2 regions of the Ferdinandcohnia sp. QZ13 genome follow, and region 1 is predicted to be linked to the other one. Evidence: predicted binding sites of a transcription regulator. Region 1 holds the regulator's gene; the other holds the start of a gene.
What was found. Region 1 encodes LexA, which represses DNA repair genes until DNA is damaged. Its sites were predicted from a motif close to CGAACATATGTTCG; they were not measured.
Positions count from the first base shown of each region.

Region 2: a site for LexA is predicted at 7,358-7,371, ahead of pcrA (DNA helicase PcrA). Genes of this name have one in related genera too.

Region 1 is NZ_JAVIVW010000001.1:494,091-509,370, forward strand. Features, by position in the region: gene RGU12_RS02395 (Spo0E family sporulation regulatory protein-aspartic acid phosphatase) at 1-48, shown strand, start outside; gene RGU12_RS02400 (ABC transporter ATP-binding protein) at 57-1,841, opposite strand; gene RGU12_RS02405 (ABC transporter transmembrane domain-containing protein) at 1,845-3,593, opposite strand; gene RGU12_RS02410 (VOC family protein) at 3,864-4,253, shown strand; gene RGU12_RS02415 (DUF421 domain-containing protein) at 4,311-5,018, opposite strand; gene RGU12_RS02420 (YneF family protein) at 5,379-5,603, opposite strand; gene sirA (sporulation inhibitor of replication protein SirA) at 5,694-6,134, opposite strand; gene tkt (transketolase) at 6,280-8,283, opposite strand; gene RGU12_RS02435 (DUF896 domain-containing protein) at 8,371-8,601, opposite strand; gene lexA (transcriptional repressor LexA) at 9,010-9,636, shown strand; gene RGU12_RS02445 (3-oxoacyl-ACP synthase III family protein) at 9,690-10,631, opposite strand; gene glnA (type I glutamate--ammonia ligase) at 11,047-12,381, opposite strand; gene RGU12_RS02455 (MerR family transcriptional regulator) at 12,435-12,836, opposite strand; gene RGU12_RS02460 (methionine gamma-lyase family protein) at 13,292-14,572, opposite strand; gene hflX (GTPase HflX) at 14,588-15,280, opposite strand, start outside.
Region 2 is NZ_JAVIVW010000001.1:2,356,251-2,371,530, forward strand. Features, by position in the region: gene pruA (L-glutamate gamma-semialdehyde dehydrogenase) at 1-1,536, opposite strand, end outside; gene RGU12_RS11485 (CamS family sex pheromone protein) at 1,720-2,934, opposite strand; gene ligA (NAD-dependent DNA ligase LigA) at 2,948-4,954, opposite strand; gene pcrA (DNA helicase PcrA) at 4,974-7,202, opposite strand; gene pcrB (heptaprenylglyceryl phosphate synthase) at 7,404-8,090, opposite strand; gene RGU12_RS11505 (YerC/YecD family TrpR-related protein) at 8,590-8,892, opposite strand; gene RGU12_RS11510 (DUF3048 domain-containing protein) at 8,928-9,980, opposite strand; gene RGU12_RS11515 (adenine deaminase C-terminal domain-containing protein) at 10,053-11,795, opposite strand; gene RGU12_RS11520 (YgaP family membrane protein) at 11,943-12,200, shown strand; gene purD (phosphoribosylamine--glycine ligase) at 12,263-13,555, opposite strand; gene purH (bifunctional phosphoribosylaminoimidazolecarboxamide formyltransferase/IMP cyclohydrolase) at 13,748-15,280, opposite strand, start outside.

The DNA.
Region 1 (15,280 bases):
AATCAATATAATACAGGAAGAAAAAAGAAAAGCCTCTCTAATTCATGAGAGGCTTTTTACATGACTGCTTTTTCAACATGATCTACACTACCATTCTGTAGCAAAAACATTTTGTAATATAATCCTTTTAGTGCTAATAACTCCTGATGTGTTCCTCTTTCAACGATTTCCCCTTGATGCAATACTAAAATTAAATTAGCATCTTGAATCGTAGACAAACGATGGGCAATTGCAATTGTCGTTCTTCCCTGTCTCATTTTTTCGAGAGCCTTTTGAATTTCTTCCTCTGTTTCTGTATCGATATTTGCAGTAGCTTCATCAAGCACCAAAATCTTTGGATTATTTACGATTGTTCGTGCAAATGCCAATAGCTGCCTTTGACCACTTGAGAAGGTTGAACCGCGTTCAACAACCTGATAATCATATCCATCTTCTAGTTTTCTAATAAATTGATCAGCTTGAACGAATTTAGCGGCCCCCTCAATATCCTGGTCCGAAATATCCGGATTATTTAAACGAAGATTTTCCCTAATGGTACCAACAAATAAAAATGGATCCTGAAGAACGAGACCTATTTTTTGACGAAGTTCATTATTTTCATAGGATGTAATGAAATTCCCATCTATTAATATATCTCCACGTTCAATCTCATAAAATCTCATTAATAAATTGATAATTGAACTTTTTCCACTTCCCGTATGGCCAACAAGAGCAACCGTTTCTCCTTTTTTTGCCGTAAAGGAGATATTTTTTAATACATCTCGCTTTCCATCATATGAAAAGCTAACATTTTTAAATTCAATTTCACCTTTTACAATCGATGGATTCTCATTTCCAATCGTTTGAGGTGCTAACTCATCATGATCAAGAAGTTCGAATACCCGCTGTGAAGCAACCACTGCTTGCTGCAGGAGCGATAAACGCATCATCATATGGTTAACTGGCTCGAAAAATCGTTCAAGATAATTCACAAACGCATAAAGGACACCTATCTCAATCGGACTCTCCAGCGCAGAGATTCCAAAAAAGCTTAATACCAAAATAATCGTCACGATATAAATAAAATCAACTGCTGGTCTTAGTAGAAGCCCATCAAGCTTTATATTTTTAATTCCCGCTTGATAATGTGCATCATTGATTTCAGCGAATTCACGTCGCAATCGTTTTTCCTGACGGAATACCTGAATGATTGCCATACCTTGAAGGGACTCATTGAGCTTAGCATTCAGTTGGCTGAGTCGTTCCCTCATATCATGGTAATATTTTGAACTGAATTTACGATACGTTTGCATCAACATAAATAAAATCGGTAGTATTACCAAACAAAACAGTGCAAGTTGGACATTTAGATAAAACATTGCTATAAAAACCCCAACTAAAAACACACCATTTTGGACAAACGTGGCAACAACCTCGACAAACATATCCTTGATTGCCTCTGTGTCATTTGTAACCCTTGATACAATACTTCCTCCTGGCGTTTTGTCAAAATATTTCAACCCTAGCTTGTGAACCTTTGAAAATACCTCTATTCTCATTTCACGAATAATTTTCAAAGCGATTTCTTGAAATTTGACAAGTTGAAAATACTGAAGGATCACTTTTGAAAAATGAATAAAAAGGTAAATAGCCCCTAAATATACTAACGGCTTAACGGGAAGATGACGTGGTGTTAAATAGTCATCAATAAAAATTTTTATTAAAATTGGACCAACAATGTCCAAAAGTGTAGCAAATAATAGCAAAGCAAATGCGAAAACAAATTCCTTCGTATGTGATTTTGTGTAAGAAAGGAGCCGAATTAACGTCCGCCTTTGTTCTTTTTTTGTGATTTTGTTCATGCTTTACCCTCCATGCTCAACAAGTGATTCAAGCTGTTGGCGTTGATACATATCACGATACCATCCTTCTTCCCCCATTAACCCCTCATGCGTACCTCGCTGAGCAATTTTGCCATTATCTATGACGAGAATTTGATTTGCATGCTGAATTGCGCTTAAGCGATGTGATGTAATGAAGGTTGTTTTTCCTTCTCGATTTTCTCGTAAGGCACGTAAGATTTCCTCTTCCGTCTTAGCATCAACTGCTGATAAAGAATCATCAAGAATCAAAATTTCTGGGTTCATTAAGAGTGCCCTTGCAATTGAAATCCGTTGCTTTTGTCCCCCTGATAAAGATACACCTCGTTCACCAACAACTGTCTCATATCCATCTACAAACTGTAAAATATCTTCATGAATATTAGCTAGCTTTGCAGCCTCGATAATTTCTGACATGGATGCACCAGGTTTAGCAAACGCAATATTATCAGCAACTGTTGCAGAAAAGAGAAAGTGATCTTGTGGAACATAACCAATTCCCTTACGCAACGCATCTAATGTAAAAGCTTTAATTTCTTTTTCGCCAATCATAATTTCGCCTGTATAGCCTTCTATTTCACGAATGAAAAGTTTTAACAATGTTGTTTTACCAGCACCAGTCTTCCCAACTATTCCGAGTGTATGGCCACGGTTTAGGCTAAAATGAATCTCTTGAAGCGTTTGCTTAGACTCTCCCGAAAAGGAAAATCGGGAAATGGAATACGTAATATCACCAGATAGTGTCATTTCACTAGCATTCTCATAATCTGTAATTTCCATTGGTTCAGCAAGGAGACTTGTGACACGGTCATAGGATGCTCTTCCCCGCTCTACTATATTAAACAGCCAACCAAAAGCGAGCAATGGCCATATAAGCAACCCTAAATAAGTCGTAAAAGTAACCAATTCCCCTAGCGTCATTTCCCCTGAAAGTACATACCTAGAACCAAACACAATAGCAAGGAAGAAGGAAATTCCGACTATCAATGAAATAGTTGGATCATATAGAGCATCAACCTTTGCTACAGAAAGATTTTTTTGAACAACATCATCGGACTGTTTTCGAAAAGATTCGATATCCTCTTCCTCCTGCCCAAATGTCTTAATGACTTTAATGCCACTCACACTTTCCTGGACTTTATCATTTAGGCTTGAGAATGCTTCCTGTGCTTTATGAAAATGTCTATGTAATAGTGTTCCATAATAATTCGTAGATAGAGCCATAAACGGCAATGGAATTAGACAGATTAATGTTAGCTTCCAATTTATTGTTATGGCCATTGTTAATAGAACAAATCCGCCTGTAGCGAGTGAGTCGACTAAAGTTAAAACACCTGAACCAGCCGTTTGCTGTATCGCCTGTAAATCATTTGTCGAATGAGCCATCAAGTCGCCTATTCTTCTCTTCTGGAAAAAGCTTTGTGACATCTTCGTAAAATGCTCATATAAACGATTCCTTAATAACCTTGCTAGTTTTACAGATGAACCAAATATCATGATTCGCCAAAAGAACCGAACGATATAAACGGTACATGCCGTTACCAATAAAATAGCCAGCCATTTAAATAAGATTTCTTTTGTTAGAATTCCTTGTGAAATATAATCAACGATTAAGCCAATTACTTTGGGAGGAACAAGTTCCAGCAAAGCAACTATCAGCAATAAAAAAATACCCGTAATATATGATTTTTTCTCCTGCTTAAAAAACCACATTAAATCCTTAAAGATTTTCATCTAATAATCCTCCGAAAGACGAAATAAGTGCCATAATAGTTTACCAAATTTTTATAATTGTAGGAAGATGGTAACCAAGCTTTTCAAAATGTTTAAGTGAAAAGAATTATATTTATTTAAAATATCTACTATAATTGGGTTTAGATGATAAAGTGAAATATCATTTAGTGAGGGTTTCCTTAATCCCCACTTATACATTTTGCTTTATCTGCATTCTTGAAGTGGGGTCTTACTGCCAATTAATGCGAGATAAATCTGAGGTGATTGATGATGATTAACTACAAGGAGCTTCACCATGTGAGTTTAACGGTAACGAATCTAGAAAAAGCGAAGGATTTTTACAGCAATATTCTTTGTTTACAAGAAATTGAACGTCCAAATTTCGACTTCCCCGGTGCTTGGTATTCGGTTGGGAATCAACAACTCCATTTAATTGTCCTACCTGAATCCCAAACAATTCGAAAGGATAAAAGCTTAAGCAGCCGTGAAGGTCATTTTGCATTAAGAGTGGAAAACTATTATGACACGCTAAATTGGCTCTCCATGCACAATGTAACCGTGCTTGAAAAGCCTGATAGTATCAGTGGTTTTGCGCAAATCTTTTGTGCGGACCCGGATGGGAATTTAATCGAATTAAATGTGGATCAACGGGATTTATAATCATGAATACGTTGAAAGGACCCTTTTATATTCGGGTCCTTTATTCTGGATAGTATTTTAATTATCTGTTCCTGGCTCATAGTAATAAGGATCATTTTTATGATTTTGTAGTTCATTATTGTCTATAAATAATTCTCCATTTTCAGAATAGGTGGCTAACATAATGTTTTCAACATTTTCACCCGCTTTTCCTACCTCATTAATGAGCCAGCTTTGCTTTAATTGTAAATATTTTAAATTATGGTAAATGATTTGACCATCCATTATCAGAGGAATAGGAACATATTCTTTTCTTATCCTTAAATTTAAATCATTGGGCTGAACTGGACGATATTCCGACTTGGGGATCACACTAATACTTCCCGTTTCCTCCATAGTCGCCATGGCAATATATTGCGTATCCGTAAATCCTTTCACCCTTAAATGTGATAAAAATTCATTCATTGGCATTCGCACTTTTTTAAGCCCTTTTCGGTCAATATCCCCATTACGAATTAACACTGTAGGTCTTTCATATAGAATCCATCTTAATTTATTATGTAAGGATAAACGAATTAAAACTTTGTAAAAAACCACAATTATAACTGCATATGTTAAAGCTTTTCCGATGTGGTCATCTTCTACGGGCATACTAATAATATTTGTTAACACAAATATATACAATAAATCGAAAGAATGCATTTGGGATACAGCCTTTTTTCCCGTTATTCTTAACAATAGATATCCTGCTGTAAAAACAATAAATGCACGAAATATTATTTCCAAATCGGTATCTCCCCTAATAATACATTGGTTGTTAAGAGGTATTTTATCCAAAAATAGAAGATACAACTAGTAATTACCTATACAAGGCTAATTACTAGTTAAGACCGTTTTTACTTTTATATCACATTAATCCTTTTCTAATATCCTGTCTTCGAAAATACCCCGACATAACAATTGCTAAAAACACAAAAAGACCACCTTTTTACTGAATCTTTCTCCAGTAAAAACGCGGTCTTTGCGAACTCTAGAAAGTAAAACCAAATGTTTATCAAAATGAACGTTTTAGGTTACACCATTTTAACTATTATCCTTAATTTACCGGTGTCAACAAAAAACCTTTTTTGTAAATGGGTTCTATGATTATTGCTTGTCCATTTGACCGTTCATTGCTTTTAGCATTTGATTGATTTTCTTCTGAGATGGTTTCATACCCATTTGCATCATCATTACTTTTAGCATTTGCTCATTGATTGGTGGATTTTTCTTTAAGTAATTCATCATGTATTTACGTGCAATAAAAAATCCTAATGCAACGCCACCAAGTAAAGCTACCACGATTAGTAAGATAGCTAACCATATTTGCATCATACAAAAACTTCCTCCTTCATGTTGTCTCATTACAGTGTACTAAACCAATAGCAATTATACAATATTTGTTTTATGTTTTCCTAGTCCTTAGACAAACTTTCTTTCCTTTATTGGATTTAACCACCCATATTTATTGGCAGAAAAATCCATTGCTAAAAAACATCGGTCATATTTACGGAGGATTTCAAAAAAAGCCGTTTCTGCCTCAAAGCTTCCAGTTGATTGAAGATGGATGTAATCATTATGTATGGTTAGTTTTGCATAGCTATTAAATTCATTCCATTCTATAGTGTGCATATGACTTTGGCGTTGATAATAGGAATAATGAGCAAGGCTTGATTCAATTTTTTGTTGGATGCGTATTGTTGGAATTGACCTTGTAATGAACTCTATTTGTTTATATAAGATTTGTTTCCGCTCTTGTTTGGATTGGTTATATTCTAAAAACAAATGATAGATTAGTGATTCACGCCCAAAGTAATGAGTGGCAAATTCTTCTTCTATTAAATAGATGTAATACTCTCTCATACTCTTTCCTCCCAATACTATCGATATTGAATAGTATATTCGAAAGAGTCTGTGTTTTTTGTCTGAAACTGGAGTAAGAATCGTCTAGTTTTGTCGAATTTGTTGTTTTATAAGAAAAGGGGTCGGATTCGACCCCTTTCTTACGTTATTGAAGTAATTGCTTCACTCGATTTACAACATTTTCAACTGAGAACCCATATTCTTTCATCACAATTTCACCTGGCGCAGAAGCACCGAATTCGTGGATACCGAGGATTTCTCCCTCATCTCCAGTGTATCTCTCCCACCCAAGAGGTGTTGCCATTTCAATGGCCAATCGTTTTTTTACGTTTTTAGGAATAACGGATTCCTTATACTCAGTTGATTGTGCCTCGAAACGATCCCATGATGGCATACTTACTACGGATACCTCAATATTTTCCTCAGCGAGTTGTTTTTGTGCTTCTACTGCAAGACTTACTTCAGATCCTGTTGCTAAAATTAAAGCTGCCGGTTGTCCAGATTTTGCAGGTGATACTACATATGCGCCTTTTGATACACCTTCATACGCATTTTCAGCTGTTCCTTCTAGAGTAGGTAGGTTTTGCCTTGTTAAAATAAGTGCAGTAGGAACATCTTTTGATTCAATGGCTATTCTCCACGCTGCCGCTGTTTCATTTCCATCAGCTGGTCGTATCACCGATAATTTGGGCATCGCTCTTAATGCTGGTAGTTGTTCAACAGGCTCATGTGTTGGTCCATCTTCACCAACTGCAATGCTGTCATGTGTAAACACATAGGTGACTGGTACTTTCATTAATGCAGCAAGTCTTATCGCTGGACGCAAATAATCAGAAAACACGAAGAATGTTCCACCAAATACTTTTAGTCCGCCATGGAGAGCCATTCCGTTCAAGGCCGCACCCATTGCAAATTCGCGAACTCCAAACCAAATATTGCGCCCACTATAATCATTAGGCATAAAATCAGCAGCATCTTTTATCATTGTTTTATTAGAACCAGCTAAATCAGCAGAACCACCAAAGAATTGTGGCACACTATTTGCGATTGCATTTAATGCCTCACCAGATGACGCACGTGTTGCAAGCTTCTTACCTACTTCATAGACTGGTAACGTCTTTTCCCAACCCTCAGGTAGCCTACAATCTATCGCCATTTCTAGTTGTTTTCCAAGCTCAGTATTGCTTTCTTTATAATTGTTAAACAATTGATTCCATTCTTGCTCACTTTGTTCGCCAGCCTTTTTCACGGTTTCTTCAAAATGTTTATAGACCTCGCTTGGTACATGGAAGTCATTTTCAAATGTCCAATTATATGCTTCTTTTGTTAATTTTAATTCATCAGCACCTAATGGCTCACCATGTGCTTTTGATTTACCAGCACGATTAGGAGAACCATAGCCAATTGTTGTTCGAACCTCGATGAGTGTCGGACGGGTTAACTCTCCCTTTGCTTCCTCAATTGCCTTATCAATCGCATCAACATCATTACCATCTTCCACACGAAGATACTGCCAACCATAGGCCTTATAGCGTTGTTCAATGGATTCAGAAAAAGCCTGATCTAGGTCACCATCTAAAGAAATATCATTTGAATCATATAAAACAATTAAACGACCTAATTTTAAGTGACCTGCTAGTGATGAAGCTTCTCCTGAAACACCCTCCATTAAGTCACCATCTCCACAGATGGCATATGTAAAATGGTTTACAATTTCAAATGTGTCTTTATTGTAAACACCTGCTAAATGACGCTCGGCCATCGCCATCCCAACAGCCATAGCGATACCTTGCCCAAGCGGACCTGTAGTTGCATCAACCCCCGCTGTATGACCATATTCAGGATGCCCCGGTGTTTTGCTTCCCCATTGACGAAATTGCTTTAAGTCATCGATTGTTAAATCATAGCCTGATAAGTGAAGCATACTGTACAATAGTGCCGACCCATGTCCCGCTGAGAGAACAAAGCGGTCACGATTAAACCATTTTGGATTATTCGGATTGTGCTTCATATGTCTGGTCCATAGAGTATATGTCATTGGAGCTGCCCCCATTGGCATCCCTGGGTGACCTGAATTTGCTTTTTCAACAGCATCGATCGAAAGTGTTCGAATCGACGCAATCGACAAGTCAGTAATTGAATTCGTCATAAAACAAACATCCTTTCAAATAATTAATCGGTTCCTATGTAGTATGCACCAAAAGAAAAGAATACATAGAAATCTATGTATTCTTTGTTAATGCAATCTTTTCCGTTTGCTCTCTTTTAATTTTTCTGGAGTTACATCATTTCCCTCTGGGTCTACGACCGTTACCGAATGTAAGGTATTTGTCATTGAATTTCTAAAAACACGTAAATACTCTTGTCTAAGCTCTTGTTGTTCTTCTTTTTCTTTATCCGAAAGACCAACTGACTTTGCTTTTTTTGCAAGAGCATTGATCCGATTAAGTTTATCTTTTGAAAGCATCCGTATTTCTCCTTGTTTCATCTTTTCTAAATCATAGTTCATAGTACTAAATGAAAAGATTTTTTACAAGTATTCCACTTTGCTTAACTTAGCTAGCAGTGATAAAAACCATTCCCATACTTAATAAAACAAATAAGACATAATAGATAAATCCACTTTGTAATTTTTTCAACATGTTCATTTCCACTCCTACAGAATGTTTGTTCGTATTTTATGTTTTTATTATATACCGAACAAATGTTTTGTGTCAACAAAAATTCGAACTTATGTTTGTATAATCAAATAAAACATGCTATACTCTACTTAAGAATTTAGGTTTTTGTCGGACAGACACATGCTTAAAAACCGAACATAATAAAGAGCGAGAATTGAATACATATAAAAAAATATATAAGGGGATGAGTGTAGATGACGACAAAGCTTTCAAAAAGACAGCAGGACATATTGAACTACATTAAACAGGAAGTAAAAGATAAGGGCTACCCACCTTCAGTAAGGGAAATTGGAGAGGCAGTTGGGTTAGCATCGAGTTCAACAGTTCATGGCCATTTGTCCAGACTTGAAAGTAAAGGTTTGATAAGAAGAGACCCAACAAAGCCTCGTGCTATTGAAATATTACAGGCTGATACAAATGATACAATTCCAACTGCAAATGTTGTGAATGTCCCTGTCATTGGTAAGGTTACAGCGGGTCAACCAATCACAGCCATTGAAAATATTGAAGAGTATTTTCCACTACCTGATCGATTTGCTGCGCACGATGATCAAATCTTTATGCTTGAAATTATGGGTGACAGTATGATTGAAGCGGGTATTCTAGATGGAGACTACGTAATTGTTAAACAACAGCATTCAGCAAACAATGGGGATATTGTTGTTGCAATGACAGAAGAAGATGAAGCAACTGTAAAACGCTTCTTTAAAGAAAAAGACCATATTCGACTCCAGCCAGAAAACTCAATGCTCGAACCGATTATTTTAAAAAATGTAACCATTCTCGGAAAAGTTATCGGTGTATACCGTACAATCCATTAAATATGCAAAGGAACATTTCTTCATTGAAATGTTCCTTTTTAATTTTGAATATTTTATTTTCCCCAACGAAGTGCAATGCTTCCCCAACCAAGCCCAGCACCATACCCTGCAAGGATAACTAAATCTCCGTCTTTTATATTTTTATTTTTGACTTCTTCATATAAACCAATGCCTATTGTTGGAGCGGATGAATTTCCATAATGTTGTATCGTTTTAGTATGTACTTTTTCTATAGGAAACCCCAAAGTTTCAATTCCCTTTTCGATGATACGAAGGTTAGATTGATGTGGAATTATAAAATCAACATCAGATATGGCAAGGTTTGAAACTTCAAGAGCTTTATTGACTGCATAAGGAAATTTTTCAACCGCGAATTCAAAAACGGCCCTTCCATCCATGAAAATGGTTTTCTTTTCGGTTAGATGTAGGTATTTTCCACCACTTCCGTCCATTTGCATATTAATGCCGAGAATACCTTTTCCATCAGACACTCTTCCTAGAACAACTGCGGATGCTCCGTCCGCAAAAATCAAAGCAGTTTTTTTATCCATTGGATCAAGCAAAGTGGAACATTTATCCACAGCAACTACCAGCACATTTTGATAAAGTCCTGTTTGAACGAATTGCGCCCCTGTTGATAATGCAGTGATAAAACTTGAACATCCTGAATGGAGATCAAGACCCGCGCAAACTTTAGCTCCAATTTGGTCTTGTACGAGTGCTGCTGTGATGTGTGTATCGTGTGTATTTGTTCCGATAATGACTAAATCAATAATACTTGGATCGATACCAGCATCTTCAATCGCCCTTTTCCCTGCAATTACACACATTTCTGTAAGTGATGTTTCAGTTTTTTCGTATCGTCTTTCCAAAATTCCTGTTTTTCTTACAATTTCTTCTTCTGTGATCCCAAAACGTTGTGCAATTTCCTTATTGGTAATAATTTTTTCTGGAATATTGACTCCAATTCCTAAAATACCTGCATTGTAATTCATTTAATTATCCTCCTAAAACAATGGTATAAAGACAAATGCAAACATATAAGAGATTCTCGTTTATTACCTGTAATACCTTCTTACACTAAAACCTTATTCATCTTAAATTCTATAATCAAATGTATCATCCTCTTCCGTTAGCAATATTACTATTTTCATTTATAAACGGTTGAATGAAAGTGTTCTAAAAAGGGGAAGTTGCTGCTCTACGACGGAGTAACGTGGACTCGATTAAAGGTAGGAATATTTTTGTGCAATTTCTCTAATCCCAACAGGATGAGGTTGATGTATTATTTGGCGACACAAAAAACATAGTACTTCAAAATTTGAGTGAACGGAAACTCATCAATTCAGTTCCTTCCATTTTTCCGCAAAAAAGAACCCTCAACACAATAATGTCAAGGGTTCATTCTTATTAATACATCGTCATATACTGCTCACGTTCCCAAGGGTGTACTTGCGTTCTAAACATATCCCATTCGATCTCTTTAGCTTCGATAAAGTGTTCGAACAAATGTTCACCTAAGGCATTAATTAACACTTCATCCTCTTTTAATTTTTCTAAGGCAATTGCCAAAGTAGATGGTAAATCAACAATTCCTGCTTCATTACGCTCTTCTTTGTTCATAACATAAATATTTCTGTCAACAGGTGCTGGTGGTGTAAGTTTGTTCTTAATACCATCTAAGCCTGCAGCCAGTAATACAGCCATTGCCATATAAGGATTTGCTGCTGGGTCGACTGAACGAACCTCAACACGTGTGCTTAAACCACGTGAAGCAGGGATACGAACAAGCGGACTTCTATTTTGAGCAGACCAAGCCACATAACAAGGGGCTTCATATCCAGGCACTAAACGTTTATAAGAGTTTACAGTTGGGTTTGTAACAGCTGTAAAGTTAGGCGCATGTTTTAAAATACCGGCAATGAAATGTCTAGCATTATCACTTAATTGAAGATCAGCGTTTTGATCGAAAAATGCATTTTCTCCACCTTTAAATAATGAAAGGTTGCAGTGCATTCCGGAACCAGCTACACCAAACAATGGTTTTGGCATAAATGTAGCATGTAAACCGTGTTTGCGGGCAATTGTTTTTACAACAAGTTTAAACGTTTGAATTTCATCACAAGCTGTAAGTGCATCTTCATATTTAAAATCAATTTCATGTTGACCAGGTGCTACCTCATGATGAGAGGCCTCAATTTCAAAGCCCATTTCCTCAAGTTCTAACACGATATCTCGTCGGCAGTTTTCTCCAAGGTCTGTCGGCGCTAAGTCAAAGTATCCACCATTATCATTTAACTCAAGGGTGGGTTCACCTTTTTGATCTAATTTAAATAAGAAAAATTCAGGTTCAGGTCCAAGGTTGAAATTTGTAAATCCTAACTCTTCCATTTCTCTCAAGACTCTCTTTAAATTATTACGAGGATCTCCTTCAAATGGGGTACCATCTGCATTATGAATGTCACAAATTAAACGTGCAACCTTTCCCTTTTCAGCAGTCCATGGGAATACTACCCATGTATTTAGGTCAGGGTAAAGGTACATATCTGATTCTTCGATACGCACAAAGCCTTCGATTGAAGAACCATCAAACATCATTTTATTACTTAATGCTTTTTCTAATTGACTTACAGGAATTTCAACATTTTTAATAGTTCCAAGAATGTCTGTAAATTGTAAACGAATAAATTTTACATTCTCTTCATTTGCTAAACGAAAAATATCATCTTTCGTATATTTGGACATTAAGTTTTCCTCCCCAAACCTTGTTGTAAGTATAGTTTTTTACATGTTCATAATTAATGAAAAAATCTCGACATATCACTATGATGAGGACCGGATTGCTTTTTAAACCTACCTGCTTGAAGCAATTCATTCCTCAATAATTTTCTAAGCTCTGAATTAGATATTTCATGTTTCACAGGCTCGACCGGTTTTTCTTCGACTTCTAATCCGTGGTTTTGAACTGCGAATATTTGTTTAATTCCAGCTAGGTTGACTTTTTGTTCGATCAAGCTTTTGATTTCAAGTAATCGATCAACGTCTTTAAAAGAATATAGTCTTCGATTTGTTTCAGTTCTTGCAGGAGAAATCAGACCATTTTCCTCATAATACCGGATTTGCCGGGCAGATAATTCAGTTAATTGCATGACAATTCCAATCGGAAAGAGTGGCATGGAACGTCGAATTTCGTCACTCATATGGGCTCCTCCTTTGCAATGAATAGTTTGATTTTAATTGATGTTAGATTATCTGTCAAGTTCATGTTAGATAACCTAACATGAACTTTTCTAAAAACAGAGATGGTTTTCTAACAGGTTCAAATTGATCGGTTATAAGATGTGAAATCTCAAATGTTGCGTAAATTTTCTAGTAACATTTCCGAAGTAACTTATTAAAATATGACTGAGGACTTAAAAAATAATTAGACTATAGCAGGTTAACCTATTAAAGACGATCTTGTATGATTATGTTTGTATATAAAGCAATTAAAAACCCACACAATTTTATTGGAGGAAAATTATTTGAATACAATCGTAAACACGATGAATTATAGAAAATCACATCCAAAAAACGCTCAGACTACTCTGAGCGTTTTTGCTTACATTTGTTTATTTATCTACTAATTTTCTCTTTTAAAACAGAACCCGTTGGATCATTCCTCTGTTTTTATGGATATTAGTTGTTTTACTAGTAAACGATTTAAAGCTAAACATATGGCAATTTTCACATGCGAATAAGTAAGGCCACCCTGAACATATGCAACATATGGTGGACGAGTTGGACCGTCAGCTGTTAGTTCTATGCTGGCACCTTGAATAAATGTACCTGCTGCCATGATCACATCGTCCTCGTACCCCGGCATATAACTTGGATATGGAGTTACATGGGAATTAATTGGTGAAGCGAACTGGATAGCCTGACAAAAGGCCACCATCATGTCTTTGTTATTAAATTGAACAGATTGAATTAAATCAGTACGTTCACTATCCCAGCTCGGCTCGGTCTTTAGTCCAATTTTTTCTAAAATAGCAGACGTAAAGACAGCCCCTTTTAATGCTTGTCCTACAATATGTGGAGCTAGGAACAATCCTTGATACATTTCCTGTAAAGTATAAAGAGATGCTCCCGCTTCTGCTCCAATCCCAGGAGATGTCATACGGTATGAGCAAGCTTCAACGAATTCTTTTTTTCCTACTAAATATCCACCGGTTTTTGCTAGTCCTCCACCCGGATTTTTAATAAGTGAGCCGGCAATTAAATCAGCCCCGACATGACAAGGCTCTTCGCGCTCGACAAATTCACCATAGCAATTATCTACAAACACGACCACATCCGGCTTGATTTCCTTCACAAATTCAACCATTTCTTTAATTTCTGCAATTGTAAAAGATGGTCTTGTCGCATATCCTTTTGAACGCTGGATCCCAATCATTTTTGTATTTTCATGTATGGCATTTTTAATCGCAGCAAAATCAGGTCTTCCTTCTGCAGTTAAGTCGACAGTGTTGTAGCCGATATTAAATTCCTTTAATGACCCATTTCCAGAACCACGAATACCAACAATTTCTTCCAAAGTATCATATGGATTCCCTGTAATATAAAGCAATTCATCATTTGGACGTAAAACCCCAAAAAGTGCGATTGAGATAGCATGTGTCCCTGATATAATTTGTTGGCGAACAAGGGCTGCCTCCCCGCCGAAAAGATCAGCGTACACCGCCTCAAGTGTATCTCGGCCGATGTCATCATATCCGTACCCTGTTGACGGAATAAAATGTGAATCACTCACTCGATTGTTTTGAAAGCTTTTAAGTACACGATACTGATTATAATCAATATTTTTTTCTATTTTTTTATGAACTTCTTTAATTTGTTGTTCTGTCTCATCTACTAATTCTGAAATTAGTTTACCATAATCTAATTCTGTAAACATGTTGTGTTCCCCTTTTTATGAATAAAAATCCCTAAGTTGTCCCATTAAAGAATGATTTGAAAAAATAAAACCTGTGCAATCGTATTTTTCGGAATCCTCATTATAACGTAGTTCTTTTAAAATCGTTTCTTGTTTTAAATATGCCAATATTCTACCTTCCGAACTAGGTAGAGACACCTTGTATTCTTCCATATTCTCAATCATGGAATCCTCCACTTTTGTCTTAATCGCCACTAAATCACTTTTATCAAACGCACTAACCAAAGCAGATTTAGATGTTGATGACGGAACAAAATCGGGATGGACTTTATCTTTTTTATTATACAGTGTTAAGACTGGAATTGATTCTACACCTAATTCATCCAAAAGTTTTAATACTGTTTTTTCATGATTAAAATAATCTGGATTTGACGAATCAACTACATGGATAATTAAATCTGCTTCCTTCACTTCCTCTAATGTAGAGCGAAATGCTGCGATAAGTGATGTTGGCAAATCCTGAATAAACCCAACAGTATCCGTTAAAAGGGTTGTTAACCCACATGGTAGAATCATTTTTCGAGTCATTGGATCTAATGTTGCAAACAATAAATTTTCCTCAAATGAATCTGCCTCAGTTAGTCGATTAAATAATGTTGATTTTCCCGCATTTGTATAACCTACCAATGCGATTTGATATGTATTGTTTTTCTTTCTCCGTTCACGATA
Region 2 (15,280 bases), 1.9 Mb from region 1:
TGAAGTTGTTTTTGCTTGCATATGAAGGATAAGGTAGTCTGGGCCACCTGCTTTTGAGTCTGTTCCAGACATATTGAACCCACCGAATGGTTGATAGCCTACAATGGCACCCGTACATCCACGATTGAAGTAAAGATTACCCACGTGGAAATCTTCCTTTGCTTTTTCGATATTAGCTCGGTTGTTTGAGATTACTGCACCTGTTAATCCATACTCTGTGTTATTTGCAATATCAATGGCATGGTCGAAGTCCCGTGCTTTACAAAATGCCACAACAGGTCCAAAGATTTCCTCTTTCATGATGCGCGCATCCTCTGCTACATCAGCGAAGATTGTTGGTTGGATGAACCAGCCTTTAGAGTCATCCCCTTCTCCGCCATGAAGAAGCTTCCCTTCGTTCTTTCCAATTTCGACATAGCCCATAATCTTGTCATATGCACCTTGGTCATTAACAGGTCCCATATATGTTGCCTTTTGTGCTGGGTCACCTACTGTTAACTCTTTTGTTAACTCAACTGCACGGTTTAGCACCTCATCATATACATCTTCTACTACAACTGCTCGTGAACATGCTGAACATTTTTGTCCAGAGAATCCAAATGCAGATGCAACAATTGATTTAGCCGCAAGTTCTAAATCTGCTTCTTTATCAACAACAATTGTATCTTTACCGCCCATCTCTGCAATGACGCGTTTTAGCCAGATTTGCCCTTCATTCAATTTGGAGGCACGTTCGTAGATTCGCAGACCAACATCACGTGAACCTGTAAAACTAATAAAACGAGTTTTCGCGTGATCCACTAGGTAGTCGCCAACTTCAGAACCACTCCCAGGGATATAGTTAACAACCCCTGCAGGTAGTCCTGCTTCTTCAAGAACCTCCATGAATTTCGCAGCAATAACTGGAGTTGTACTAGCTGGTTTTAGTAATACCGTGTTACCTGAAACTAAGGCAGCCGTTGTCATGCCTGCCATAATCGCAAATGCGAAGTTCCAAGGCGATATGACAACCCCAACACCTAATGGGATGTAAGTAAAACGATTATGTTCAATTGGACGGCTTTCTACTGGAATGCCATCCTTTAATTTCAACATTTGACGTCCATAGTACTCCATGAAGTCAATTGCTTCTGCAGTATCTGCGTCCGCTTCATTCCATGGTTTACCCGCTTCTTTTACAAGAATTGCAGAAAACTCATGTTTGCGACGCCGTACAATCGCTGCAGCTTTAAAAAGAATATTAGCACGCATTTCTGGGCTTGATTTTCTCCATGTTTGGAAAGTTTCATACGCAACCTGCATGGCATTTTCAGCCAACTCACGATTAGCTTTTGAAACACGACCAACAACTTCTTCCTTGTTAGCAGGATTAACAGAGACGATTTTATCTTCGGTTGAAATGCGTTCACCACCAATGATTAAATCATAATCATTGCCTAAATATGCTTCAACAGTTTTAAGGCCGGCCTCAAACGCTTTCTTATTTTCTTCAATTGAAAAATCCGTAAATGGTTCATGTTTATATGGTACTACCATTCTACTCCGCCTCCCTTATAGTCTTAAAATGTAACAATATCATTCTACTAAAATAAAGCGCTTTCTTCAAATGATATTCTGCCCTTATGGTAATTCGATAATTTTCGAGTAGTTCCAATTAATGACGACAACAAAACGAAAAAACAAGACCTACCGCAAATGGGTAGATCTTGTTTCATACGTTTAATTATAAACATGGACAATCGGTTCACTTTCACCTGCATCCCGAACGATGACACTTTCTGAACCACTTTCAGATTCGATATAAACCTGAAGTGATATATAGTTATCAAAGTGCTCCATAATTAGGCCTGTTACATATTGTGTAAATCCTATTACCTCGGCTTTTCCATAGAATTGCATTGGAATGGTTAACGTTAGCTCCTTTAATTCTTCATCCTTGTAAAAGCCTTTTCCGACAACTGCTGTGAAATTCGGGAAAAAGTCTGCAATTGCATCTGAAAAATTTTGGACCATTAAGGCATCGTCGGGATAATTGCTTTTTGCATCGTTTGATGGGAAGAAGTAATACTTTTCATTAATCGTTTCCCATTTCCCAATTTTGGAGGAATTCGCGTCTACTTTTGCCTTCATAATAAAATTACCCGGAGCAACGGAACTAGCCGCCTCCTGTTTAAATAATGCAACCACGATAGGAATATCGCGAATACCTTCATATTCTTTCTGGGTTCGAATTCGGTTAATAATTTCCTCAGCTGCTTTTTTACCTTCTCTTTCAATATCAGCATCTGAAATTTTTATATCTCTCGGATAGCCACCCATCGCGGCTGGAAGATTATAATAGTGATGAGAGTTCATCCCTATCCCAATCATAATCCCGCCAACCTCTAATTTATCCTCGTTATTTTTAATTAAATAATTCTGCTCCGTAATTGCCCCAATATAAATCGGGCTCTTCTGCATCGCCGCTTCATATCCAGGATCCTCATTTGATGTATCAAAAATCGGGTTTAGCCCTTCGTTTGGTAATGCTTTTGGGTTTTTCGGGTTTTTTGCCGCTTCATACGCTTTTTGCTGAGCATCGGATCGTTTTCTTTTTAACCAATCTTGTACCGTATTTTTTTCTAAATACTGACCTTCCTGAAAAAAGTATTTATCCGATGGGAATGAATCCTGAGCGATTCGCATCAATCCCGTCTCAAATTCATCAATATCCAAACGATTGTTAATATATGCTGAGACAATCCCTCGTGCTTTGCCTGTTTTATAAGGGATGACCGCCTTATAGTAGGAATCTGAAATATTATATCTAGGTATAATCGCCTTTTCCGCTTTTTTATCTGAATTCTGAACGACCTCTGTCTCTTGTCCAAATTTCGGTGCACATCCAGATAAGAGAAGCAGCATCGCCAAACCTAGAATGTATAGGTTTCTCACGTTCGAACACCTCTTACTTCCTTAGTTCTTGTACCAGTCTGTCCTCGTCCCAAATCTCAATTTGCAATTCTTGCGCTTTTGTAAGTTTTGATCCTGCTGCTTCACCCGCAACTAAAAGATCTGTGCTTTTACTTACGCTACCTGTCACTTTTCCTCCAAGGGCCTCAATTTCTGCCTTTGCTTCATTTCTAGTTAATTGCTCAAGCTTACCTGTGAGGACGATGGTCTTTCCAGCAAAGTAGGAATCACTATCCTCCACTGATACAAGCTTAGGGCCTTTATACTCCATATTTATTCCATATTCACGCAGTTCATTTAAAAGTTCATGAACCTCTGGTTGCTCGAAATAGGTGACAACTGCATCTGCCATTTTTTCACCAATTTCATTAATGGATGTCAGTTCTTCCCGAGTTGAAACCTGTAGCTTCTCCATTGTTTCAAAATGCTGCGCCAAGGTCTTTGCAGCCTTTGCCCCGACATGGCGAATTCCTAAGCCAAATAAAAGCTTTTCTAAAGAATTCGATTTCGATACCTCAATAGCCGTTAGCAAGTTATCAGCTGATTTTTCACCCATTCTCTCAAGATTGATTAACTGTTCCTTTGTCAGTGTGTAGATATCAGCTACATCGGTGATTAATTTCTCATCAAACAATTGTGAAATAACCTTTTCTCCGAGACCGTCAATATTCATCGCATTACGAGATACGAAATGAATCAAGCCTTCCCTAATTTGGGCAGGGCATTTTGGGTTAATACAGCGTAAAGCGACCTCTCCGTCTAAGCGAACTAACTCACTATCACAGTCAGGACAATGTGTCGGCATGAAGAATTCTAGCTCTTCACCACTCCGTTTTTCAACAAGAACATTCACAACCTCCGGAATGATGTCTCCCGCTTTTTTCACAACAACATAGTCCCCGATTCGGATATCCTTTTCCCGGATTAAATCCTCGTTATGAAGGGATGCCCGCTGAACTGTTGTACCCGCAACACGAACAGGCTCTAAGATTGCTGTTGGAGTAATGACTCCCGTTCTCCCCACACTTAATTCGATATCAATTAATTTTGTAACAACCTCTTCTGCCGGAAACTTATAGGCGATCGCCCAACGTGGACTTTTTGCTGTAAAACCGAGCTCATCCTGTTGGTCGAATGAATCAACCTTTATTACAATTCCATCAATATCATACGCAAGGGATGGACGCTTTTCTGTCCATTCTGAGATGTATTCAAGAACTTCCTCGATAGTCGTACATTTTCTGCGTTCTGGATTTGTTTTAAAGCCTACTTCATCAAGCATATCAAGCCCTTCACTATGTGAATCAACGCCTAAATTCGTAGTGTCCGCAATAGCATATAAAAAGATATCGAGATTCCGACTTGCGGCAATTTTCGGGTCAAGCTGCCTTAATGAACCTGCTGCTGCATTCCGTGGATTAGCAAATGGTTCTTCCTCGTTTTCAAGTTTTGCAGCATTTAGCTTTTCAAATGACTTTCTAGGCATGAACGCCTCCCCGCGCACCTCAATATCAAGTGGCTTCTTTAAACGAAGAGGAATAGAACGAATGGTCTTTAAATTAACGGTAATGTCTTCTCCGATTGTTCCATCACCACGTGTTGACCCTTGGACAAAGCGCCCTTGTTCATAGCGAAGTGACACTGCAAGACCATCAATCTTTAGCTCACACACATAGGAAATTGAATCACCAACTGCCTGTCTGGCACGGCGGTCAAAATCACGTAAATCCTGCTCATTGAAGGCATTTCCTAGACTTAGCATCGGAATTTGATGCTCTACTTTTTGAAAGGATTCAAGAACTTGTCCACCGACGCGGACTGTAGGAGAATCCCCCGTCTTCAATTCTGGGAAATCCTCCTCAAGCTGAATCAATTCCCGCATTAACCGATCATATTCCGCATCCGGTACAGAAGGCTTATCCAACACGTGGTATTCATAATTGTACTGATTTAAAAGCTCATGTAGTTCATGAACTCTTGTTTGTACTGTTGTTTTGTCCATTCACCCTATCCTCTCTTTCCTAATGTGACTTTGTAATTGGAGCAAATTTTGCAAGTAATCGTTTGATTCCTGTTGGACTAGGGAATGCAATGTCCAATTCTTTTGATTCCCCTTCTCCTTTTACACTAACAACCGTACCAATTCCCCATTTTTTATGCTCAGCCTTGTCGCCAACCTTCCAGCCAATTTCATCTCCACCAGTTGACTGTGCAATTGGTTTTGAGAAAACTCTTCGTTCAGGCTGTCTAGCAGGTGAAGATGAGGAGGAAAACGGAGTACGCATTTGCTGTTTGCGTTGTGCACCCAAATCTTCAAGAAGATCTTCCGGAATTTCCGCAATAAATCGTGATACTGGATTCATTGAAGTCCTACCATAAAGAGTTCTCATTTGAGCATTCGATATATAAAGCTCTTCCTCTGCCCTTGTGATCCCTACATAAGCAAGTCGGCGCTCTTCCTCCATTTCAGCCTCTTCCATTAGGGAACGACTATGTGGAAAGACTCCCTCTTCCATTCCCATTAAAAAGACAACTGGGAACTCAAGTCCTTTTGCTGAGTGCAAGGTCATGAGGACAACTGCATTATTTTTATCATTTTCATCTTCTTCAAGCTTATCAATGTCTGCTACCAATGCTAAATCGGTTAAGAACGCCACGAGACTCTTATCATCGTTTGCCTTCTCAAAATTTTGGGTAACAGATAAAAATTCTTCGATGTTTTCGATTCGACTTTGAGATTCAAGTGTTTTTTCTGTCTTTAATGCTTCTAAGTAACCGGTTTTCTCTAACACACTTTCAACCAATTCAGTCACTGATAAATAATCCTGCATTTGGTCCCAATTATTAATTAAATCGCGAAACTCACGTAACGAATTGGTTATTTTCGCGCTTAAACCAATTTGCTCAACCTCTTGCAATGCTTGGAAAATAGAAAGGTCCTGGGCAATCGCATAGTTTGCAATTTTATCAATAGAGGTCGCACCAATTCCACGCTTCGGCACATTAATAATTCTCGTTAAACTAATATCATCATCTGGATTTGCAATCACGCGTAAGTACGCCAAAATATCCTTGATTTCTTTGCGGTCATAGAACTTAATACCACCGACGATTTGGTAGTTGATATTAGATTTGAGTAAAACTTCCTCCATTACACGGGATTGTGCATTGGTTCGATATAAAATCGCGATATCTTTATAGGAACGTTTTCCGCCATCTACAAGCTCACGTATTTTTCCTGCCACAAATTGTGCTTCTCCTGACTCGCTGTCCGCACGGTAATAAAAAATCTTATTCCCTTCATCATTTTCAGTCCAAAGATTTTTTGCTTTACGATTCATATTATTTTGAATGACTTTGTTTGCGGCCTTTAGGATTCGTTGAGTTGAACGGTAATTTTGTTCGAGTAGAATTACTTTTGCATTTTTGTAGTCTTTTTCAAATGAAAGGATATTGGCAATATCCGCGCCACGCCAACGATAGATTGACTGATCAGAATCACCTACTACACATAAGTTCTTAAAACGAGATGCAAGGAGCTTAACAAGGATATACTGTGCTCGGTTTGTATCCTGATACTCATCCACATGAATATATTGAAACTTACGTTGATAGAATTCGAGCACTTCTGGAACGCGCTTGAAAAGCTGAATCGTCGTCATAATGAGATCATCAAAATCGAGTGCCTGGTTTTTACGAAGTCTTTTTTGATACAACTTATAGACATCACTTACGATTTGCTCGTACATCCCACCCGCTGTTTTCTCATAGTCCTCAGGTGTTTGCAATTCATTTTTGGCACTGCTAATTGTACCCAGAATCGAACGTGGATCAAATTTCTTCGGATCAATATTTTTCTCTTTTAAAATATTTTTGATAACCGAAAGCTGGTCGGTTGTGTCCAAAATTGAAAAATTACGATTGAACCCCAAACGGTCGATATCTCTTCGTAAAATTCGAACGCACATAGAGTGGAACGTTGATATCCAAATGTCCTCAGCTGCACCGCCTAAGATCCCTTGAACACGCTCCTTCATTTCTCTTGCTGCCTTGTTTGTGAAGGTAATCGCTAAAATATTCCAAGGCGCTACTTGCTTTTCCACCATTAAATATGCAATACGGTGTGTCAGAACTCGTGTCTTTCCACTTCCCGCACCCGCCATTATTAGGAGCGGACCATCTGTTGCTTTAACCGCTTCTTGCTGTTGTTCGTTTAATCCTGCTAATAATTTATTGCTAATAAATTGCAATTTCTTCACCGTCCTATAATCAAATACGCCTTGGCGTATTTGCGCCCAGATTTTTTTGAGCTCGCTCAAAAAACTTCCACTAAAAAATCTGAGGCATCCGCCGGAGGCTATAACTTTATTTAGAGGGAGATAACTCCATCTGAATAAAGTTATATCGTACATACGTTCTATTTTAGCCGATTTATAACTAAATTTCCACGTTTATCCCTTAACAGCATGTACTGTTTTTAAGGCTTTATTTATATCTTCATAAATAATATTTCCAACGACAATGGTGTCTGCCCGCTCGGCCATTTCTTTTGCTTGTTCAGGTGTCTTGATTCCACCGCCATAAAACAGTTTTGTTGTTTGTAAGTTATGTTTTACGGATTCGACGATATCCTTATCGCCATAGGTCCCGCTATATTCTAAGTAAAAAATAGGGAGCGAAAACATTTTTTCCGCCATTGTCGCATAGGCTACAATATCATTCTTACTTAAGGAGGCATTGGCACCGGTTTGCATAGCAGCCTTGCAGTCTTCGTTGAGGATGCAATATCCCTGCATAATCATTTCATCCCAGTTCATAACATCTCCATATTCCTTAACTGCCTCATGGTGCAGGCCCATCATCCATCTTGTGTCACTGCTATTTAAAACAGTTGGAATAAAATATAAATCAAAGCCAGGTGTGACTGACTCTATGTTCGAAATTTCTAAAACCACTGGGACAGTATAGCGTCGGATTCGAGACATTAGTTGAAGGACATTGTCTAATGTCACTCCGTCAGTTCCGCCCACGATAATCGCATCTGTACCCGATTCACAAATTGCATCTAAATGTTCCTCGCTGATTTCCTTATTCGGATCCAGCTTAAAAACATGTCTCCATTCTCTAAAATCGTACATGAAGATCCTCCATTCATCATTCCATTCCTCCATTATAACAAAACTACACGCATCTATTAATACCTAGGTGGATTTCATTAAAAATGAGTTTTTATGGGTGATTTTCAAGAGAAAAACATTATAAGATATGACTTTCAATTAAAATTTTGATATGGCCATTGAATAAAAATCAATTATGATTAGACTTTTGGATAATACTGGTAACACCCCTGTCTTAAACAATGTTTATGAACACGCTTTTGGACATTGTTGGTAATACCCTTACCTTAAACATCAAATATCACCATACTTTTGGATAAAAACGGTAATACCCTTGTTATAATCCTCACTTATACACTGAAATTTTCATCAATTTGGTACTATATAGTAGATCTTCTCCAAATATAACAGCTTATTTGAATAATATCGGAAAATACCTTAACAAAACAAAAAAACCTCTTATACCCTTCTAGTTATCAAAGAAAAAAGCCGAAACCCCAAGGTTCCGACTTCCCTATCTTTATTGTTTTTCCACTTCTTTTACACGGTCTAATGCCATTTGATAGGCATCATTCCCATAGTTCAAGCATCGCTTGACACGTGAAATTGTTGCTGTACTAGCTCCTGTTTCCGTTTCAATCTTATGGTACGTGTTACCCTCTTGAAGCATTCTTGCAACTTCAAGGCGTTGAGCCAATGATTGGATTTCATTTACAGTACATAAATCATCAAAGAATCGATAGCACTCTTCAAGATCTTTTAGTGAAAGGACTGCATTAAATAATTGATCAAGTTCTTTCCCACGTAATTTATCAATTTGCATATAGATTGTATCTCCCTTTTTAAGATGTTCTTCTACTAATTACCAAACGAAACGGCGCCTGCGATTCCTGGTGATGTTGGAATAATATTAATCCAGGTTTTTCCTGGAACTAAGCCTACTTCTTTCCCATTCACAAAAGGAACAATTCGTCCATCAACATTTCTCCATTCGATTTCTTGCGCTTTACCTTTTTGAAGTAAATAGCCTTTACCTCCAGAGGTTACATCGATGGCACGTCTACCATAATCATCAATTAGGCGATGATTCATTTCAACAATTAACACATTATCGAGTAGCACTGGTGTATTCGTTTCTCGGTTCACTGTTTGATCGCCACCACTATAACGCTCATACTTGCCTTTTTCTTGATTATAATCATAGACAGCAGCAAAAATATCTCTTGATGAATAGGACACCCGAACATGTTCAGCTTGTGTTCCTTCAATTCCTTTCACTTCATCTTCAGATAAAAATACAAAGCTTGGAACCTCTTCTTCCATTGAATATCCTTGTTTATCTGCCCCTTTTACGATATTTTCAAAGGAAATATATGAGTTATGGGGAGCAACATTATGGTCAGCTCTCCAAAACAGACTACCATCATAGACCATACCATTTATGTTGTCGACCTTGCCACTGTTCAATATTTGTTGGGCTTCCGGACTCCAACCATGTGCTACATATAGGGCATCAAAGCCTTTGCTCAACTCAATATAATAATCTCTCGCACTACGAACAGGTCCAATAATTTCAGGTTTTTCACTTTGGAACACCGCGAGGAAGCGCGTAACATCGCCCTCAGCTAACACTTCATAGACAACATCTGCCATGTGTAAACCGGATTGGGGCCTTGCTTGCGGATGATTATTAACCATGACCGCAAACGGACGATTGTTTACGTCATCATTTGTCTCTATCCCCGTTAATGGGAAAACATGTTCAAACTCTTGGCTTGGTCCTTCTTTAGCAACCGGCTCAGTTTGTTTTGGTTCATGCTCATCCTGCTGTTTTGAAACTTCTTCTTTATTACTACAAGCTGCGGATAGAAGTAATAGGGCAATTCCTAGAATGTATAAAGTCTTTTTCATTATCGAGCACACAACCTTTGTTAAGATTAAATCACAAGCGCCTTAGCGTATTTTGATAAATCCTTTTATATTTTAACGCATTATTGACGGAAAGAGTACTATTTTATTCATGACATCATAAATCCCTTGAGGTGTGATGCGAATATATGGCAAATGGGTAGACGTTAAAAACGTTAACGTATAGATTGGATCACTATGACGATATCCGCGTTCCCGCACTAAACGAACAAAGTCTTTTTCAAGCGAACTTAATTCTACTACCGATTTTGATGATGTTACTCCACCTATATCTAACGGGATTTCGTGTAGTATGGTACCACCCTCCGTTAAAACAATACCACCGCCCATTTCTTTCATTCGATTAAAGGCAAGAAGCATATCCTTTTTATTTTTACCAATTAATACAAAATCACCCGTATTTGAAAAAGAACTTGCAAATCCTGAAATACGGTTCGCAAAACCTTTTACAATTGTATTTACACGCCATTTTCCTTCTCTGTCTACAAGCATTAGGAAGCTCTCATCATGGTCCATCGAAATCTCATCATAAGACGCATCGATGGAAATGGAATATGGCTTCATTATCACTGCATTTTCCATCTTCATTCCAAATGGCATGGAAAATTGAAGATCATCTAACGTTAACTCCCAATTTGTAGCAAGATTTGAAAAACCTTCGCTCTTCCATGGAAATTCCGGAAACGCATTCTGGTCTTTATTATCTCGTTTCAACCAAACTCCTTTAGAAAGAACGGATTCAGGGGTCGGATTGTCTTTTGCAGATAAAATATTGAGGTTTGCAATTCTTCCCGTTGCAATCATACCATGGAGATTCTCAATATTATAATGTCTTGCCACATTAATCGTCGCCATATTGTACGCATCGATAATGGGAACGCCTTTCTCGATGGCAATTTTAATCATATAATCAATGATTCCCTGCTCGTAAAACGCAGGTGGCGAACCATCGGTCGTAAAGATGAAATGATCATACTGATCAATGCCCATTTCATGAATTTCGTCTAAAATTTTGGGCAGGTCTGGACGAATCGATGAGTAGCGTAGCGAAGTGGTGTATCCTTGTAGTAGACGATTTAACACGTCGGTTCCTGTCATTGATTCATGATCACTATCAGCACCTAATAGCATCAATTTTGCTAAAGTTTTTTCCGATGCTCCCGGAAAGTGTCCTTCGACCTTCTTTCCAATCCTTTTCGTTTCTTGAATCCAATGTAGCATAAGGTCATCGCCATCAAGCAGCTTTGGCCATCCTGTCAATTCTCCACCTTGAACAACTGATTCATGCTCAATCCAGCTTAGTACATTCCCATTCGAAAAAGCTTGTTCCTCATGATGAATTTCAGTCTGAGGGTCATACCTGCACCACCAGTACATGGTGACAGGAAGTTTCTTCATTTCCTCTATAAAAGAAAACGCTTTCTTTTTTGTCGTTTGTAACGCTAGTACTAAGTTGTCATTGATGATTGTTGTTGTCCCTGTTTGGGATGCATATTGAGCAAATGAGTGGGGATTATATAAATGAAAAGAATGTGCATGTGGTTCAATATAACCTGGCACAACGAATTTCCCATCACACTCTACAATTTCACAGTCGGTGAGTTTTGATGGTAACTGCTGACCAACATACACGATGCGATCTTGGTAAATCCAAATATGTGCGTTAATCCATTTTCTTAATAGTTGATTTAAGTATGTGACATTTTTTAATAGAACCGTTGGTGATTTTTTTCCATCTATGACAGCAACATGTTCTCGAAGTTGCTTATTTTTCCAGCGGTAACGTTGCCCAACCATTAACCATCTCTCCTATCTCAGCTTAAAGCCTCATGGAAGCGCTTTACATTATAGTACCATATTAATCGATTTACTGCATTAAAGACTTTGTGAAAATTTGTAAAAATTTAAAGCTGGATTTGTAAAGATATGTAAGGAGGCTATCAAATGAAACCAAATATCGGGATGATTAATGCGTTAATTCGCATCACTTGTGGATTTACGATGTTGGCATGGGCTACAGCAAAAATGGTTAAACGCCCATGGCGTGAGAGTTTTATTGTGGTTGCAATGCTTGGGGGAATGAAGGTTGCCGAAGGGATAACCCGTTTTTGCCCGCTTACAGCTCTCTTTAATGAATATGTTGAAAGAAAGCAAGAAGAGCCGGAGCCACAAAAGCAACTTCCTCCAGTAAATCCATCTTAAAACAGGTAAGAGGGCGTCCCTCTTACCTGTTTGCGTTTTAATATAGGATATTTACGCGTTAATTATACGAATTGCGCTTTAGCATCGGTCATTGCACGATGAGCTAGAGCCTTATTCCCAATATCTTTTCGGTAAAATAGATTTGTACACTGGATTTTTCTTGCTTCTTGGTAGACGATATTTTGCGCTTCTTCAAGGTTTTCACCACTTGCAACTACTGTTAAAACCCTTCCGCCATTCGTAACAAATTTGCCATTCACCATATCTGTTCCAGCATGGAACACGGTGATTTTTTCCTCTACGTTATTCAGGCCTTCAATGACTGCCCCTTTTTCATAGCTTTCTGGGTAGCCTTTTGATGCAAGCACGACACCTAGTGTTGCTTGGTTAGACCACTCAAGTGCAATCTCCTTTTGCTCAAGCAGTCCTTTGATTACATCAATAAGGTCAGACTGTAAACGAGGAAGAACTACCTGTGTTTCAGGGTCACCAAAACGAGCATTGTATTCGATGACCTTGGGTCCATTTGCCGTTAAAATTAACCCCGCATAAAGAATGCCTGTAAAGCTTCTTTCTTCAGTTTCCATCGCTTTTACAGTTGGATCAATAATCGTTTTAATCGCTGTTTGAACAACTTCCTCTGAAATTTGCGGAACAGGGGAATAGGCGCCCATTCCTCCGGTGTTAGGACCTTCATCATTGTCAAAGGCACGCTTATGATCCTGCGAAATAACCATTGGATAAGCTTTTTTTCCGTCCACAAAAGCCATTAATGAGAATTCTTCTCCTTCTAGAAACTCCTCAATAACAACCTGAGCACTTGCTTCGCCAAATTTATTCGCCTCAAGCATGTCATACACACTTGATAAGGCTTCATCTAAGGTAGGAGCAACTGTCACACCTTTGCCGGCAGCTAGACCATCCGCTTTAATTACGATTGGGGCACCTTTTTCTAGGATATATTGTTTGGCATCTTCGTAAGATGTGAATGTTTCGTATTCCGCAGTTGGAATCTTGTATTTTTTCATAATTTCCTTCGCAAACGATTTACTACCTTCAAGCTGAGCCGCTTCTTTTGTTGGTCCAAAAATGGCTAAGCCTTCTGCCTGAAATCGATTGACAATCCCATTGATTAATGGAACCTCCGGACCGACAAGGGTAAGTTCAACTTGTTCTTTCTTCACAAACTCAATTAGATTATCAAAATCATTTTCATCGATATTGACTAAGGTAGCAATATCCTGCATACCAGGATTACCTGGTGCAGCATAAACTTTTTCTACTTTAGGACTATGGGCAACCTTCCAGGCCAGCGTATGTTCACGACCACCACGACCAACGATTAGTACTTTCATTTATTCACCCCATACAACGAATTAATTTGATATACAAATATTCAATGTCTAGCTCCAGGCGCCATCGGCTCTCTAGTCTAAGCCACTCGCTTTGGAAGGTAAAATACACCTTCTGACATCGACGTTTGCCAAAGGACGTGGCAGTAGTTAGTTGATGTTCCGCTACCAAGGCGCGCTTAAAGCTTTTCTTATTTAATGTTTAAAATGACGGACTCCGGTAAAGACCATTGCGATTCCGTATTCGTCTGCTTTTTGAATGGACTCTTCGTCACGAATCGATCCACCTGGTTGGATGATGGCTGTAATACCTGCTTTTGCGGCCGTCTCTACTGTGTCACCCATTGGGAAGAAGGCATCCGATGCAAGTGCCGATCCTTTTGCCTTTTCACCCGCTTGATTAATTGCTATATTCGCTGACCCTACACGGTTCATTTGACCTGCGCCAATTCCAATTGTCATATCGTCTTTTGCTAAGACAATTGCATTTGATTTCACGTGTTTTACAACCTTCCAGCCAAGCTTTAAATCAGCCCACTCTTGCTCAGTTGGTTCACGTTTTGTCGGAATGGAAATAGTTGCATCATCTAAACCATATGCATCTTCATCCTGGACAAGCAGTCCACCACGAACGGACACAAGCTTCTTCAGGGCCTTCTTGTCATCTGAAAAATCAACAGTTAGTAGACGTAAGTTTTTCTTTGAAGAAAGTATCTCAAGAGCTTCCTTGCTAAATGATGGGGCAATAATAATTTCTAAGAAAATTTCTCGCAATTTATGAGCAGTTTGCGCGTCAACTTCACGGTTTACCGCAATAATTCCACCAAAAATAGATGTAGGATCTGCTTCATATGCTTTTTGATAAGCTTCCTCTAATGTATTTCCAACCCCTACTCCACAAGGGTTCATATGTTTAACTGCAACTGCTGCTGGCTCTTTGAACTCTTTGACGATTTGTAACGCGGCATCTGCGTCATTAATGTTATTGTAGGATAATTCTTTTCCGTGTAATTGTGTGGCTGACGCAATGGAAACAGGTGTACCTAATGGCTTTTTATAAAATGTTGCCTTTTGATGTGGGTTTTCTCCATAACGGAGGTTTTGTTTTTTTTCATACGTAACCGTTAAGGATTCTGGACTTTCCTCACCCGCTGCATTTGTTAAGAATTCAGCAATTACTGCATCATAAGCAGCTGTATGACGAAATACCTTTGCACCTAAGCGAAGCTTTGTTTCCGCAGTAACTTCACCCTTTTCCGTAATCTCTGCTAAAACATTGTCGTAATCCTGTGGGTCAACAACAACTGTTACATACTTGTGGTTTTTAGCTGCAGATCGAAGCATAGATGGTCCACCGATATCGATATTTTCAATTGCATCCGAAAATTGAACGTCTGGCTTCGCAATCGTCTGTTGGAATGGATATAGGTTTACCACAACTAAATCAATTGGCGTAATATGATGCTCCTGAAGCTGTTTGACATGTTCTTCATTATCTCGAACCGCAAGAAGTCCACCATGAATATTAGGATGAAGGGTTTTTACACGTCCATCCATGATTTCTGGAAAGCCAGTTACTTCTGAAATTCCGATCACTGTAAGTCCTGCCTCTTCAAGAGTACGTTTTGTACCTCCTGTTGAGATAACCTCAACCCCATTTTCAATTAATCCTTTCACAAATGGAACAAGACCTTGTTTATCTGAAACACTGACAAGTGCACGTTTAAT